Linked DNA regions of Eleftheria terrae. The protein of the gene in region 1 binds, or shares a complex with, the protein of each later gene. Links are inferred from orthologs where the notes say so. Each region holds a gene or a part of one and is shown on either strand. Other genes may lie near its edges.

Evidence for each region.
Region 2: the proteins of N7L95_RS10230 (region 1) and dapF are in contact, whole or in part, in a solved structure (PDB 5YGU), measured with the Escherichia coli proteins. The link is inferred for Eleftheria terrae from one-to-one orthologs.

The regions. Positions count from the first base shown.
Region 1 is NZ_CP106951.1:2,340,219-2,348,426, reverse strand. The notes cover bases 2,480-5,410. They hold N7L95_RS10230 (RNA pyrophosphohydrolase), read right to left. Parts: upstream 4,281-5,410; coding sequence 3,678-4,280; downstream 2,480-3,677. Other genes in these bases: N7L95_RS10225 (proline--tRNA ligase), read left to right, coding at 4,402-5,410; proB (glutamate 5-kinase), read left to right, coding at 2,534-3,652; obgE (GTPase ObgE), read left to right, coding at 2,480-2,492. Also shown: ispB (octaprenyl diphosphate synthase), read right to left, coding at 1-189; rplU (50S ribosomal protein L21), read left to right, coding at 505-816; rpmA (50S ribosomal protein L27), read left to right, coding at 851-1,108; more of obgE, read left to right, coding at 1,386-2,479; more of N7L95_RS10225, read left to right, coding at 5,411-6,147; N7L95_RS10220 (lytic transglycosylase domain-containing protein), read left to right, coding at 6,252-6,824; N7L95_RS10215 (UbiX family flavin prenyltransferase), read right to left, coding at 6,856-7,419; grxD (Grx4 family monothiol glutaredoxin), read right to left, coding at 7,469-7,783; N7L95_RS10205 (hypothetical protein), read right to left, coding at 7,921-8,208. UniProt on the Escherichia coli protein: Master regulator of 5'-end-dependent mRNA decay.
Region 2 is NZ_CP106951.1:4,286,983-4,295,034, forward strand. What follows is about bases 2,051-4,825. They hold dapF (diaminopimelate epimerase), read left to right. Parts: upstream 2,051-2,899; coding sequence 2,900-3,751; downstream 3,752-4,825. Other genes in these bases: N7L95_RS19200 (LpxL/LpxP family acyltransferase), read left to right, coding at 2,051-2,710; N7L95_RS19210 (DUF484 family protein), read left to right, coding at 3,826-4,503; xerC (tyrosine recombinase XerC), read left to right, coding at 4,521-4,825. In the rest of the region: metK (methionine adenosyltransferase), read right to left, coding at 1-778; N7L95_RS19195 (lysophospholipid acyltransferase family protein), read left to right, coding at 954-1,832; more of N7L95_RS19200, read left to right, coding at 1,835-2,050; more of xerC, read left to right, coding at 4,826-5,438; N7L95_RS19220 (class I SAM-dependent rRNA methyltransferase), read left to right, coding at 5,481-6,665; lysA (diaminopimelate decarboxylase), read right to left, coding at 6,718-7,986; LPS translocon maturation chaperone LptM, read right to left, coding at 7,983-8,052. UniProt on the Escherichia coli protein: Involved in the succinylase branch of the L-lysine biosynthesis and in the biosynthesis of the pentapeptide incorporated in the peptidoglycan moiety. Catalyzes the stereoinversion of LL-2,6-diaminopimelate (L,L-DAP) to meso-diaminopimelate (meso-DAP).

The DNA.
Region 1 (8,208 bases):
GATGAACTCGACGACCGCTGCCATCTCGAAGCGCTCGCGACCCTGGAAGCCGAGCGCGTTGGCGAACAGCAGCACGAGCATCGGGCGAATGCGCTTGCCGCCGGCGCTGATGATGTAGTCAGAGATCTGGTTGATCAGCACCACCTCGGAGGCCAGTCGCTGGCGAATCACCTTGTCGACTTCGCCCATCTCGTCAGAGACGACCGAGAGGAGGTGGCGGGATGGGACGGAGGTGGTGGGAGAGGCGACAGACACGCGAGACCTTGAAGCAGAGTGCGCAAATTATAGGGAGCGTGTTCGCCGCGGCGCACGACCGGCGCATGGCGGGGCGTGCCGGCCCTGCGAGGGCGGCGGGTGCGGGCGGGGGGTGTGCAATCCTGCCGGGTTGGCCGGAGCGACCGTGCTACAATCGCCGGCTCGGCCAAAAAGGCCGGGTTATCTTATTGGTGCAGACCTTTCGGGTCTGCCGCATGTGTGAGCCTTCGGGCTCTTGAAGGGGCTGATATGTACGCGGTCATAAAAACCGGCGGCAAACAATACAAGGTTGCTGCAGGCGAGAAGATCAAGGTAGAACAGATTGCTGCGGAAGTTGGCCAAGAGATCGTGATCGACCAGGTGCTCGCCGTTGGTAACGGCGCCGACCTGAAGATCGGCACGCCCTTGGTTGCTGGCGCAAGTGTGAAGGCGACGGTGGTCGCTCATGGCAAGCACGACAAAGTGCGCATCTTCAAGATGCGTCGTCGCAAGCACTACCAGAAGCATCAAGGTCATCGCCAGACCTACACCGAACTGGAAATCGGCGCGCTGAGCGTCTGAGTCCCGTCGGCAACAGTTCAAGGAGCTATCAACCATGGCACAGAAAAAAGGCGGCGGTTCCACCCGGAACGGCCGCGACTCCCAACCGAAGATGCTCGGCGTGAAGGCCTTCGGCGGCCAGATCGTCTCGGCGGGTTCCATCATCGTGCGCCAGCGCGGCACGCGCTTCCATGCCGGCACCAATGTGTCGACCGGTCGCGACCACACGCTGTTCGCCCTGGTGGACGGCGAGGTCACCTTCTCGGTGAAGGGCCCGCTCAACCGCAAGACCGTCAGCATCACGCCGGTCTGAGCTTCGCGCTCTGCATAGACAAAGCCCCGGCCTTCCGGGGCTTTGTCGTTTGCGCGGCCTCCTGAAACGGAGCCGTGCCTGAAGTACCATCGACGGGTCGGCGCAAGCCAGGCGTGGCGGCGGACGAACGGTGGCCAAGGTTGCCGGTGCATCCGCGTCATCTGCCCGCAGGCCTGTGCGTCGGTGGTGGCTGCTGCCCCCTGCTGCCTGCCCACTGGTCGCGACCCGCGGTCTGGCAGGGGCGGACAGCGCCCCTCCCCAAGTCGGACACACCATCATGAAATTTGTAGACGAAGCTTATATCGACGTGGCTGCCGGCAACGGCGGCAGCGGCTGCATAAGCTTTCGGCGCGAGAAGTTCATCCCCTTCGGCGGCCCCAACGGTGGGGACGGCGGACGCGGTGGACATGTCTATGTCGTTGCCGATCCCAACCTGAATACGCTGATCGACTTCCGCTACGCCCGGCGCCACGAGGCGCGCAACGGCGAGCAGGGCCGGGGCTCCGACCAGTTCGGCGCGGCGGCCGAGGACATCGTGCTGCGCATGCCGGTGGGCACCATCATCAGCGACGCAGACACCGGTGAGGTGATCACCGAGCTGCTGGTGCCGGACGAGAAGGTCATGCTGGCCAAAGGCGGCGACGGCGGCTTCGGCAACCTGCACTACAAGTCGAGCACCAACCGCGCGCCGCGGCAGAAGACGCCCGGCTGGCCGGGGGAGCAGAAGCGGCTGAAGCTGGAGTTGCGCCTGCTGGCCGATGTGGGCCTGCTGGGCATGCCCAACGCGGGCAAATCGACCCTGATCGCCGCGATCTCGAACGCGCGGCCCAAGATTGCGGACTATCCGTTCACCACCTTGCATCCCAACCTCGGGGTGGTGCGCGTGGCGGCCGAGCAGAGCTTCGTCGTGGCCGATATCCCGGGCCTGATCGAAGGCGCCGCCGAAGGTGCGGGGCTGGGGCACCAGTTCCTGCGCCACCTGCAGCGCACCCGGCTGTTGCTGCATCTCGTGGACTTCGCGCCCTTCGATGAAGCGGTCGATCCGGTGGCGCAGGCCAAGGCCATCGTTGCCGAGCTGAAGAAGTACGACCAGGCCTTGTACGAGAAGCCGCGCTGGCTGGTGCTGAACAAGGTCGACATGGTGCCCGCCGAGGAGCGCGAGCAGCGCGTCAAGGACTTCGTCAAGCGGCTGAAGTGGAAGGGTCCGGTCTACCAGATCTCGGCCCTCACCCGCGAGGGATGTGAAAGCCTGATTCAGGCGGTCTACCAGCATGTAGCGGCGGAACGCCGCCCGCCGGTGGAAGTGCCCGATGTGCGCTTCGTCGCCCCGCCCGAGTCGCCACCTGACGCCGTTCCGCCGTCGGACGATCCGCGCTTTCGCTGAGTCTTCCTGTCTGCTTCTTCCCGCTAGCTTTTCTTGCCGCAATGAGTGACGTGCTCAAAAACGCGCGACGTATCGTCGTGAAGGTGGGCTCCAGCCTGGTGACCAACGAAGGCCGGGGGGTGGACGCGGTGGCCATCGGCCACTGGTGCCGCCAACTGGCCGCGCTGGCTGGGCAGGGCCGCGAGGTGGTGATGGTCTCCAGCGGCGCCATTGCCGAAGGCATGAAGCGCCTGGGCTGGGCGGCCCGGCCGAAGGAGCTGCACGAGTTGCAGGCGGCGGCAGCGGTCGGGCAGATGGGACTGGCCCAGATCTACGAGACGCAGCTGCGCGAATACGGCATGGGCAGTGCACAGGTGCTGCTGACACATGCCGACCTGGCCGACCGGGAGCGCTACCTCAACGCCCGCTCGACGCTGCTGACGCTGCTGCGGCTGCGCGTGCTGCCGGTCATCAACGAGAACGACACGGTGGTCACCGACGAGATCAAGTTCGGTGACAACGACACGCTGGGTGCCCTGGTGGCCAACCTGGTGGAAGCGGACGCGCTGGTGATCCTGACCGACCAGAAAGGCCTGTACTCGGCCGATCCCCGCAAGGACCCCTCAGCTCGCTTCATCGACGAGGCGGAGGCCGGCACGCCGGAACTGGAGCGCATGGCCGGCGGGGCGGGCTCCAGCATCGGCAAGGGCGGCATGATCACCAAGATCCTTGCCGCCAAGCGTGCCGCCGGCAGTGGCGCTTCCACCGTCATTGCCTGGGGGCGCGAGCCCGACGTCTTGCTGCGGCTGGCTGCAGGCGAGCCAATCGGCACCTTGCTGCATGCGCGCACGCCCAAGCTCGCCGCGCGCAAGCAATGGATGGCCGACCATCTGCAACTGCGAGGCGCCGTGGTGATCGATGCGGGCGCCGTTGCAAAGCTGCGCGACGAAGGCAAAAGCCTGCTGCCGATCGGCATGGTGGAGGTGGCGGGCGAGTTCGCGCGCGGCGACGTCATCGCGGTGCGTTCGGCCGACGGGCTGGAGGTGGCCCGCGGCCTCGCCAACTACTCCAGCAGCGAGGCGCGGCTGATCGCGCGCAAGCCGTCCAGCGAGTTCGAGCGCCTGCTGGGCTTCACCGGCGAGCCGGAGATGATCCACCGCGACAACCTGGTGCTGGCCTGACGCGGGGCAGGCGACAGCGGCTGCCTCAGGCGCCGCTGTTGAGCTCGTCGTCGCTCGGGTCGGCCAGCACCTGGGCGGCACCGCGCTCCAGGCGCGGCTCCTCGCGCGGTGAGTGGGGGCGCATGCCGCCGCGCAGGTAGCGGTTGTGGTGGTTGGCGCGCGGCAGGAAGCGCGCCAATTCAGTCAGCGCCATCTGGTAGACGTCGCGCTTGAACTCGATCACCACGTCCAGCGGCACCCAGTACTCGTTCCAGCGCCAGGCGTCGAACTCAGGATGGTCCGTCGCCCTCAGGTTCATGTCGCAATCGCGGCCGGTCAGCTGCAGCAGGAACCAGATCTGTTTCTGGCCCCGGTAGTGGCCGCGGGCGTCGCGGCGGATGTAGTGCTCGGGCACCTCGTAGCGCAACCAGTCCCGGGTCCGGGCGAGGATGCGCACGTGCTCGGGCAGGAGCCCGACTTCTTCGTGCAGCTCACGGTACATCGCCTGCTCGGGGCTCTCACCGTGTTTGATGCCCCCTTGGGGGAACTGCCAAGAGTGCGTGCGGATCCGCTTGCCCCAAAAAACCTGGTTCCTCTGGTTGAGCAGGATGATGCCGACGTTGGGCCGGAAGCCTTCCCTGTCGAGCATAATCAAACCTCAATTTTGTCAACTGAAACCATTATTGCACCGGCGGGTGCGGTTTCAACCCCCTCCGTAGTCCTCAGCCTCCTGCTTGCCCGGCCTGCTCGGGTCAGGCCATGATCCATCCATGAAAGCCTCTCAGTTTTTTATTTCCACTCTGAAAGAAGCGCCTGCCGATGCGGAGGTCGTGAGCCACAAGCTGATGATGCGCGCCGGCCTGATCAAGCGGCTCGGCGCCGGCATCTACAACTACATGCCGATGGGCCTGCGAGTCATCCGAAAGGTGGAGAACATCATCCGTGAGGAGATGAACCGGGCCGGTGCGGTGGAGCTGTTGATGCCGGTGGTGCAGCCGGCCGAGCTGTGGCAGGAGACCGGGCGCTGGGACAAGATGGGCCCCGAGCTGCTGCGGGTGAAGGATCGGCACGAGCGCGACTTCATCATCCAGCCGACGTCGGAGGAGGTCATCACCGACATCGCGCGGCAGGAACTGCGCAGCTACCGCCAGCTGCCGAAAAATTTCTATCACATCCAAACCAAGTTCCGCGACGAGCGCCGGCCTCGTTTCGGCATCATGCGCGGGCGCGAGTTCACGATGAAGGACGCCTATTCCTTCGACCGTGACGTCGAGTCGGCCGGCCGCAGCTACGACGCGATGTACGCCGCCTACTGTCGCATCTTCGACCGCCTGGGCCTGACGTACCGCGCGGTGGCGGCCGACACCGGCGCGATCGGCGGCGACCGCTCGCACGAGTTCCAGGTGATTGCCGAGACCGGCGAGGACGCGATCGTCTACAGCCCGCAGTCGGACTATGCCGCCAACATCGAGCTGGCCGAGGCCGTTTCGCTGCTGCCCTCGCGCGCAGCGCCGACCCAGGCCATGGAGCGCACCGCGACGCCGGGCAAGAGCACCTGCGCCGCGGTGGCCGAGCTGCTGGGCTTGCCGCTGTCGCAGACCGTGAAGTCGCTGGTGCTTGCCACCGACGAGAAGAACGCGGCTGGCGACATCACCAAGACCACCGTCTGGCTGCTGCTGGTGCGCGGCGACCACGACCTGAACGAAGTCAAGGCGGGCAAGGTCGACGGCCTGAAGGCGGGTTTCCGCTTCGCCACCGAGGCGGAGATCGCGGCCCATTTCGGCTGCCGGCCCGGTTATCTGGGCCCGGTCGGCCTCAAGCACCCGGTGAAGGTCGTGGCGGACCGGACGGTAGCCAACATGGCCGACTTCGTCTGCGGTGCCAACGAGGCCGACTACCACCTGACCGGGGTGAACTGGGGCCGCGACCTGCCCGAGCCCGACCTGGTGGCCGACCTGCGCAACGTGGTGGAGGGGGATCCCTCGCCCGATGGCCAGGGCACGCTCGCCATCCAGCGCGGCATCGAGGTGGGCCACGTGTTCTACCTTGGCACCAAGTACTCGGCAGCGATGAATGCCAACTACCTGGACGAGAACGGCAAGCCGCGCCCGATGGAGATGGGCTGCTACGGCATCGGCGTGACGCGCATCCTGGGCGCGGCCATCGAGCAGAACCACGACGAGCGCGGCATCATCTGGCCGACCGCGATGGCGCCTTTCGCGGTGGTGATCTGCCCGATCGGCATGGATCGCTCGGCCGAGGTCCAGGCCGCCGCGCAACAGCTGCATGATGAGCTGGCCGGGCTGGGCGTGGACGTGCTGCTGGACGATCGCGGCGAGCGCCCGGGCGCCATGTTCGCCGACTGGGAACTGATCGGTGTGCCGCACCGGGTGGTCATCTCCGACCGCGGCCTGAAGGAAGGCAAGCTCGAATACCAGGGCCGCCGCGATGCACAGGCCACCGCAGTGCCGCCCGCCGAAGTGCTGGCCCTGCTGAAGGGCAAGCTGGCGGCATGAGGCCGGTGCCGGGCCGCCGTGGGGCGGAGGCCACCGCCGCACCGCTGGATGAGGCTGGCGCCGTGAGGCGGCGCCTCGTGCTGGGCGGCGGCGCGGCTGCCTGCATGGCCGCCGGCCTGCCACTGCCGGCGCGCGCCGGCGGGCAGGTCGAGGAGCCGCTGGCCAACGCGGTGAAGACGGCGTTGTCGGCGGCGGTGGCCAATACCGCGCCACCGAAGGCGGTGTTCACGAACATCGAGGATCGGCTGCGCTACCTGCGCTGGCTGGGTGCGATGAGCGAGCGGCTGTCCAAGCGCAAGCTCGACACCCAGACCCGGCTCGAATTCCTGGAGACGGTCTGGTACGAGAGCCGTCGCGCCGGGCTGGAGACGGCGCTGGTGCTGGGCCTGATCCAGGTGGAAAGCGGCTTCCGCAAGTACGCCATCAGCAGCGTCGGCGCTCGCGGCTACATGCAGGTGATGCCGTTCTGGACCCGGCTGATCGGCGACGGCGACCCGAACAAGCTCTTCCACATGCAGACCAACCTGCGCTTCGGCTGCGTGATCCTGCGCCACTACCTCGACATCGAGCGTGGCGATCTCTTCCTCAGCCTGGGCCGCTACAACGGGAGCCGCGGGCGCTCGCCGTACCCGGACGCGGTGTTTGCGTCGCGCCGGCTCTGGGAGTATCGGGAATAGGGGCAGAAGCGGCGGCCGCGCCCGGCCCGGCTCAAAGGCCCTGCCATTCGCGCGGGCGCGCCTGCGGCAGGCCCACCAGTGCCAATGCGCGCTCCACCGTGTCGTCGACCAGCTGGTCGATGCTTTGTGGCCGGTGGTAGAAGGCCGGCAGCGGCGGAAAGACGATGCCGCCCATCTCGGTGACCGCGGTCATGTTGCGCAGGTGGGCCAGGTTGAAGGGGGTCTCGCGCACCATCAGCAGCAGGCGCCGGCGTTCCTTGAGGGTCACGTCGGCCGCCCGGGTCAGCAGGTTGTCACACAGGCCGTGGGCCACCGCGGCCAGTGTCTTCATCGAGCAGGGCGCCACCAGCATGCCATCGGCCGCGAAGCTGCCGCTGGCGATCGCCGCGCCGATGTCGGCCGGGTTGTGAGCGACATCGGCCAGCGCCTCGAGTTCGCGCCGGTCGAGGCCCAGTTCATGGTGCACGTTGAGAATGCCGGCCGGCGTGGCCACCAGGTGGGTCTGCACGCCCAGCGCGCGCAGGCGCTGCAGCAGGCGCACGCCGTAGATGGCGCCGCTGGCGCCGGTGATGCCGACAACGAGGCGGCCGCTCATCGCAGAACCGCACCTGAGCGGGCGACGGGTGCCGGGCGGGGACTGGCGTTCACGCGGCGCGCAGCACGTCCTGCAGCTCGCCGGCCTGGTACATCTCCATCATGATGTCCGAGCCGCCGATGAATTCGCCATCGACGTAGAGCTGGGGGATGGTTGGCCAGTTGGCATATTCCTTCACGCCCTGGCGGATTTCTTCGTCCTCCAGCACGTTGACCGTCTTCAGGTCGGTCACGCCGCAGGCCTTGATGATCTGGACGGCGCGGCCGGAGAAGCCGCACATCGGAAATTGCGCAGTGCCCTTCATGAAGAGCACCACCCGGTGGTTCTTGACGAGATCGTCGATGCGTTGCTGAACGTCGCTCATGGTGGTTGTGAATAGAGGATCGGGAATCAGCCCACTTTATAGAGCAAATCAGTGCGCCGCCCTTTGCGCTGGCGCGATGTCCGAGCGCATGCCTGCGGCGTTACCGCCGCGGTGGCGCGCGTCGCGGCAGACCGCGATCAGAACGAGTACGACACCCCCACCTGCACCAGCGGCGACAGCCGCCAGTCGCCCAGCAGCCGCGGCAGGTCGAGTTCACCGTCGCGGCGGCCCTCTTCGCTGATGAACCAGGCGCTGCCGGCGTCGTTGCCCAGCTTGATGTTGGACTTGGGCTTGAGCATCACCACGCCGACGTCGGCGAAGAAGCCCCAGCCGCCGGCGGCGGCCAGCTCCGAGTAGCCCATGCCCAGGTAGGGCAGGGCGCTGCTGCGCTTTTCCACGCCCAGGGTGGGCGAGGTGCGGGCGCC
Region 2 (8,052 bases), 1.9 Mb from region 1 along the record:
CGTAGGTGTCGACGATGATCTTGCGGCCGGTCAGGCCGCAGTCGCCCTGCGGGCCGCCGATCACGAAACGCCCGGTCGGGTTGACCAGGTAGCGGGTTTCCTTCAGCCACTCGGCCGGCAGCACCGGCTTGATGATCTCTTCGATGACGCCTTCGATGAACTCGGGCTTCATCTTGGTGCCGTCGCTCATCTCCGGCGAATGCTGGCTGGACAGCACCACCGTGTCGATGCTGTGCGGGCGACCGTCGACGTAGCGCATCGTGACCTGGCTCTTGGCGTCCGGGCGCAGCCAGGGCAGGCGGCCGTCCTTGCGCAGCTGCGCCTGGCGCTCGACCAGGCGGTGGGCGTAGTAGATCGGCGCGGGCATCAGCTCGGGCGTTTCGTCGCAGGCGTAGCCGAACATCAGGCCCTGGTCGCCGGCGCCCATGTTGAGGTGGTCGTCGGAGGCGTGGTCCACGCCCTGGGCGATGTCGTTGCTCTGCTTGTCGTAGGCCACCAGCACCGCGCAGCCCTTGTAGTCGATGCCGTACTCGGTGTTGTCGTAGCCGATGCGCTTGATGGTGTCGCGTGCGACCTGGATGTAGTCGACATGCGCGTTGGTGGTGATTTCGCCGGCCAGCACCACCAGGCCGGTGTTGCACAGGGTCTCGGCCGCCACGCGGGAGCGCGGGTCCTGCTCGAAGATCGCGTCTAGGATGGCGTCCGAGATCTGGTCGGCCACCTTGTCCGGATGACCCTCGGACACGGATTCAGAAGTGAAGAGAAAATCGTTCGCCACGGTGTGACTCCAATAAGTTGACCCTGGGACGCGTTGCCGGCACAGGTGTTTGGAGGTGCGGCGAACGCTTTAGCGGTACTTGTTGGACCAATGTCCAGCGAGGCCTCGCTATCCTTGGACCCCGCGCCGCCCCGCAAGTTGTTCTTTAAACCGGCGACCGCGCGATTATAGAAACATGCTCACTCTCTTTCGCTTGCTTTCTCGGTGCCCCCTGAGGGTTTTGCACGTCTTTGGCTCCATTCTTGGCTGGCTGACCTGGTGGGGCTCGCCGACCTACCGTCGCCGTTTCCGCGAAAACGTCACGCAGGCCGGCCTGCCGTGGGCCCGGGTGCGTCCGGCGATCGCGGCGGCGGGGCAGATGGTGATGGAGCTGCCCTGGCTGTGGATGCGTCCGGCCGACCGGCCGTTCGGCGACCGGGTGACATGGACCCGCAGCGAATTGATCCATGAGGCCTACGCCGCCGGCCGCGGCGTGATCTTCCTCACGCCGCACCTCGGCAGCTTCGAGGTGACGGCGCAGTCGTATGCCGAGCTGTTCGGGCCGCGGCACGGCCCGTTGACGGTGTTGTACCGGCCGGCCCGCAAGGCGGCCATCCGTCCCATCGTCGATGGCGGGCGCCAGCGCCCCGGACTGGCCACGGCGCCGGCGACGCTGGCCGGCGTGCGGCAGATGATCCGTGCGCTGCGCCAGGGGCAGGCAGTGGGCCTGCTGCCGGACCAGGTGCCACCGGAAGGGCTGGGCGTGTGGGCGCCGTTCTTCGGCCGCCCGGCCTACACCATGACGCTGGCTGCCCGGCTGGCTCAGCAGACCGGCGCCCGGGTGCTGCTGACCTGGGGCGAGCGACTGCCGCGTGGACGGGGCTACCTGGTGCATGTGAGCGCATTGGACGAGCCGCTGCCGGAAGCGGGCGAGGATCAAGCACAATCGGCCGCCGCCCAGATCAACCAAGCGATGGAACGACTCATCCTCCAGTGCCCCCAGCAGTACCTCTGGGGCTATCACCGCTACAAGGAGCCGCGCCAGGACCCGCAGTTCCAGGCGGGGGCCCGCTGAGCATGGGCGCACGACTGCTGATCGGCCTGCTGTGGCTGTTGCATTGGCTGCCGCTGCCCTGGCTCGCGGCGCTGGGGCGGGGGCTGGGGCGGCTGTTGTACCGGCTGGCCGGGTCGCGGCGGCGCATCGCGCTGCGCAACATCGAGCTGTGCCTGCCTGCGCTCGGCCCCGCCGAGCGCGAGGCGCTGGCGCGTGACCACTTCCAGTGGCTGGCCCGCAGCATCCTGGAGCGCTCGCTGCTCTGGTATGCGAGCGAAGCGCGGCTGCGCCGGCTCATCCACGTGGAAGGCGACGTCGGCCTGGCCGACCGCAGCGAGCGCCCGGTGATGTGGCTGGTGCCGCACTTCATGGGGCTGGACGTGGCGGGCGCCGCGGTGCAACTCTATGGCCAGAAGACCGCGGCTTCCATCTACCAGGCGCAGAGCAACAAGGTTTTTGACGCCGCCATCCGCAAGGGGCGGCTGCGCTTCGGCCGTTCGCAGATCTTCTCGCGGCAGGAGTCGGCCAAGCCGCTGATGCGCTGCATCAAGCAGGGCTCGCCCTTCTTCAACCTGCCGGACATGGACTTCGGCCGCCAGGACGCCGCCTTCGTGCCCTTCTTCGGCGTGCCGGCCGCCACGCTGCTGGCGCCGTCGCGCATGGCGCGTGCGCTGAACATGGTGGTGCAGCCGGTGGTGGCCGAGATCCTGCCTGGCGGCCAGGGCTATCGCGTGCGCTTCCTGCCGCCCTGGAGCCACTTCCCGACCGACCAGCCCGAGGCCGACGCCTTGGCGATGAACCGCTGGATCGAGTCCGAGATCCGGCAGAACCCGGCGCAATACCTCTGGGTGCACAAGCGCTTCAAGACGCGGCCGGACGGGGAGCCGAAGCTGTATTGAGCGCCCGGCCGGGCGTCTGGCAGCGGGCAGTGCATCCACCGCGACGCGCACGCGGCGCCGCGGCGCCCGGCATGCGGGCAGGCAGGCACGCCTCTGGCAGGGCAGGGGCGGGGCTGCTCCGCGCTCTCCGCCCTCCTTCGGCCGCCCTGAGTCGTCTCTGCTCGCCAGCCGGCGGATAATCGCCCCCTTATGAAGCTGCGCTTTACCAAGATGCAGGGCGCGGGCAACGACTTCGTCGTGCTCGATGCGACCCGCCAGCCCCTGGACCTGGGCCCCGACGACTACCGCCGGCTGGCCGACCGGCGCTTTGGTGTCGGTGCCGACCAGATCCTGATCGTGGGACCGGCGCCGGAGCCCGGCATCGACTTCAGCTACCGCATCGTCAATGCCGACGGCAGCGAGGTCGAGCAATGCGGCAACGGCGCCCGCTGCTTCGCCAAGTTCGTGCACGACCGGGGCCTGAGCACGAAGGCCGCCATCCGCGTGCGCACGATCAGCGGCGTGATCGAGCCTCGCCTGCAGGCCGACGGCCGCGTCACGGTGGACATGGGCACGCCGGTGTTCGAGCCGGCCCGCGTGCCCTTCGACACGAGCGGCCTGCAGCCGCGGGCGCTGGGCGAGGCCGAGCAATGGCCGCTGGCGCTCGGTGCCGACACCGCCTGGGTGGCGGTGGCCTCCATGGGCAACCCGCATGCGGTGCTGCGCGTCGATGATGTCGACACCGCGCCGGTGGCCGACTGGGGGCCGCAGATCGAGCGGCACCTGCGCTTTCCGCGGCGCGTCAACGCCGGCTTCCTGCAGGTGGTGTCGCGCCGCCAGGTGCGCCTGCGTGTCTTCGAGCGGGGCGCCGGCGAGACGCTGGCCTGTGGCACCGGCGCCTGCGCGGCGGTGGTCTGCGGCATCCGGCTGGGCTGGCTCGACCGCGAGGTCGAGGTCGAGACCCGTGGCGGGCGGCTGCGCATCGAATGGCCGGGCGGCGATGCGCCGGTCTTGATGACCGGGCCTGCCGTGACGGTCTTCGAAGGCGAGATCGACCTCTAACCCCTCGGCCAGGTGGTGCCGCTTGCCGACCCCGTGCCTGCCGCCGTCCTCGGCCCTTCACCACGACCCGAATCATGAGCATCCAAGGTATCACCGAAGACGACATCGCCAACTACCTGGCGAACACCCCCGGCTTCTTCGAGCGGCAGACCGAGCTGCTGGCGACCATCCGGCTGACCAGCCCGCACGGCAACCGGGCCGTCTCGCTGCAAGAGCGGCAGATGGAGCTGCTGCGCGAGAAGAACAAGGGCCTGGAGCTGAAGCTGGTCGAGATGATCCGCCACGGCCAGGAGAACATGGCCATCGCCGACCGGCTGCACCGCTGGACGCGTGCTGTCATGCTGACCACCGAGCCGGCCGAGATCCCGGCCCTGATGGTGCGCGAGCTGAAGGACCAGTTCATGATCCCGCAGGCCGGCATCCGGGTGTGGGGCGTGGCGCCGGCGTATGCGGGGCACGATTTTGCGCAAGGCGTGAAGGACGACACCCGCTCCTTCGCCACCAGCCTGACCTTGCCCTACTGCGGCGTCAATTCCGGCTTCGAGCCGGTGTCCTGGCTGGACGACCCGGCCAGCGTGATGTCGGTGGCCCTGGTGCCGCTGCGTCACGGCATGAACCTGCCGGCCTTCGGCCTGCTGGTGCTGGCCTCGCCGGACCCGACGCGCTACAGCGCCGACATGGGGACCGAGTTCCTGATGCGGGTGGGTGAGCTGGCCAGCGCCGGCCTGTCGCGGCTGCTGCCGCCCGTTTGATTCCGGGCCGGGCCGCCATGGACGCGCGCATCGAGCGATACCTGGAGCACCTGCGCGTGGAGCGCCGGGTGGCGCCGCTCACGCTCGACACCTATGCGGCCGAGCTGGCCGTCCTGGCCGCGATGGCCGCCGAGGCGAAGCTGTCGCTGCAGGAGGTGCAGCCCCACCATGTGCGCCGCTGGATGGCCACGCTGCATGGGCAGGGGCGTTCCGGCCGCACGCTGGGCAAGACGCTGAGCGCCTGGCGCGGGCTGTTCCGCTGGCTGGGCCGGGAGGGCGAGGTGGCGCTCAACCCGGTGGACGGCGTGCGCCCGCCCAAGTCGCCCAAGCCGCTGCCCAAGGCCTTGTCGGTGGAGCAGTCGATGCAGCTGGCCGACCTGCAGCAGCCCGACGCCGATCCGGTGCTGGAGGCGCGTGACCGCTGTCTGGTCGAGATGCTCTATGGCTGCGGCCTGCGCATCAGCGAGCTGGTCGGGCTGGATGCCGAGGCCAGCGCGCAGGCCAAGGGCTATGTGGACCTGGCCGCGGCCGAGGCGCATGTGCTCGGCAAGGGTGCCAAACGGCGCGCAGTGCCGATCGGCTCGGCCGCGCTGGCTGCGCTGCAGTCGTGGCTGGCACGGCGGCCGGCACTGCTGCGGGGCGATGCGGCGCCGCTCTTCGTGAACGAGCGCGGCACCCGGATGACGCCTCAGCAGGTGCGCGTGCGGCTGAAGCAGCGCGCCATCCAGGCCGGCGTGCCGACCCATGTGCATCCCCACATGCTGCGGCACTCCTTCGCGTCCCACCTGTTGCAGTCCAGCGGCGACCTGCGGGCGGTGCAGGAGCTGCTGGGACATGCCAGCATCGCCACCACCCAGGTCTATACCCGTCTGGACTTCCAGCACCTGGCCAAGGTCTACGACGCCGCCCATCCACGCGCCAAGCGCAACACCTGATTCCGGGCCCGCCGGGCCCCCAGCAAGTCGAGCAAGAAGTTCATGAAAGTCATCACACTGCGCGAAGGCAAGGAGCGTTCGCTGCTGCGCCGCCATCCCTGGGTCTTCCAGGGCAGCATCGCCCGCGGCGGCGGCGACGCCGGCGAAACGGTGAAGATCGTCTCCAGCGACGACCGTTTCCTCGCCTGGGGCGCCTACAGCCCCACCTCGATGATCCGCGTGCGGGCCTGGAGCTTCGACGAGGCCGAGCGCATCGACGCCGGCTTCTTCGAGCGCCGCATCCGCCGGGCGCTGGCCGTGCGCGAACGCCTGCCGGTGGCCAGCGACGCGGTGCGGCTGATCCACGGCGAGGCCGACGGCTTGCCGGGGCTGATCGTGGATCGCTACGGCGACACGCTGAGCGCGCAGTTCCTGTCGGCGGGCACCGAGCGCTGGAAAGCCACCATCGCCGACCTGCTGCTGCAGGCGACCGGCCTCAGCCGGCTCTACGAGCGGTCCGACTCCGGTGTGCGTGGCCTGGAAGGCCTGCAGCCCGTGACCGGCTGGCTGCGCGGCGAGGGGGCCACCGAGCTGACCATCCGCGAGCACGAATGGCAGCTGACGCTGGACGTGGCGCAAGGCCACAAGACCGGCTTCTACCTGGACCAGCGCGACAACCGCAAGCTGTTTGCCGAGACCGTGCGGCACTTCGGCTTCCAGCGGGTGCTGAACTGCTATTGCTACACCGGTGGCTTCAGCGTGGCCGCGCTGGCGGGCGGGGCTGCCGAGGTCGTCAGCGTGGACTCCTCCGGCCCGGCGCTGGAGCGGGCCGAGGCGCATGTGCGGCTCAACGGTTTCGAGGCGGCCCGCCACCAGGCGCTTGACGCCGACGTCAACGAGACGCTGAGGCGCTTCCTGAAGGAAGGCCGCAGCTTCGACGCCATCGTGCTGGACCCGCCGAAGTTCGCGCCCACCGCCTCGCATGCCGAGCGGGCGGCGCGGGCCTACAAGGACATCAACCGGCTGGCGTTCAAGCTGCTGGAGCCGGGCGGCGCGTTGTTCACCTTCTCGTGCTCGGGGGGCATCGGCAACGAGCTGTTCCACAAGATCGTGGCCGGTGCCGGCATGGACGCGCAGGTCGACGGCCTGATCTATGCCCACCTGGGGGCGGCGCCCGACCATCCGATGACGATCAACTTCCCCGAGGGGGAGTACCTGAAGGGCCTGGTGATCCTGAAGAGCGCCTGACGCCGGCCGGCCGTCGCCGGCAGGGCGGCCCGCCGGGCACGGCGGGTGGCGCTCAGGCGAGCAGGTGCTCGCCGCGGAACAGTTCGGTGGCCGCTTCGCGTTCGCGCACCAGATGGGCCTGAGCGCCCACCACCATCACCTCGGCGGCGCGGCCGCGGGTGTTGTAGTTGCTGGCCATGCTCATCGAATACGCCCCGGCCGACAGCACCGCCAGCCGGTCGCCGGCGCGCACCGCCAGCTCGCGGTCGCGGCCCAGCCAGTCGCCCGATTCGCAGACCGGGCCGACCACGTCGTAGCTGGCGGCGGGCTCGTCGCGGCGCAGGCAGGGCTCGATGCGCATGTAGGCCTGGTACATGGCCGGGCGCATCAGGTCGTTCATCGCCGCATCGACCACGCAGAAATTCTTCGCCTCGCCGGGCTTGAGGTAGAGCGCCTCGGTCAGCAGCACGCCGGCATTGCCGACCAGCGAGCGGCCCGGCTCCATCATCACGGTGCGATGGCCATGGCCGCGTGCGTCGATGCGCGCCAGCAGCTGGCCGATCAGCGCATCGGCTGCCGGCGGCTGCTCGTCGGTGTACTGGATGCCGAGGCCGCCGCCGAGGTCGAGGTGGTGCAGCACGATGCCGGCCGCCTCGATGGCCTCCACCAGGTCGAGCACGCGGTCCAGGGCGTCCAGGTAAGGGCCGGGGGCGGTGATCTGCGAGCCGATGTGGCAGTCGATGCCAGCCACCGACAGGCCCGGCAGCTCGGCCGCGCGGCGGTAGGCCTGCAGCGCGCGTTCGTGAGCGATGCCGAACTTGTTGCCCTTGAGTCCGGTGGAGATGTAGGGATGGGTGTTGGCGTCCACATCGGGATTGACGCGCAGGCTCACCGGGGCGACGCGGCCGCAGGCCACCGCCACTTCGGAGAGCACCTCCAGCTCGGCTTCGCTCTCGACGTTGAAGCACAGCACGCCGGCTTCGAGGGCGCGGCGCATTTCGGCACGGGTCTTGCCAACGCCGGAGAACACCACCTTGCGCGGGTCCGCGCCGGCAGCCAGCGCCCGCTCCAGCTCACCGCCGGAGACGATGTCGAAGCCGCAGCCCGCACGCGCGAACGTCTGCAGCACGGCCAGGTTCGAATTGGCCTTCATTGCATAGCAGACCAGGTGGGGCCGGCCGGCGAAGCCGCGCTGGTACGGCGCCAGCGCAGCCAGCATGGCGGCCTGCGAGTAGACGTAGAGCGGCGTGCCGTGGCGGGCCGCCAGCTCGTTGAGCGAACAGTCTTCGAGGAAGAGCTCCTGGCCGCGATAGGACAGGAAGGGGGAGCCGGGCAGGGTCATCGGGAGGCGGGGGTGGAGGCGGCGGGGGCCGACGCCGCAGGGGCGGCGGCGGAAGCAGGCGCGGCG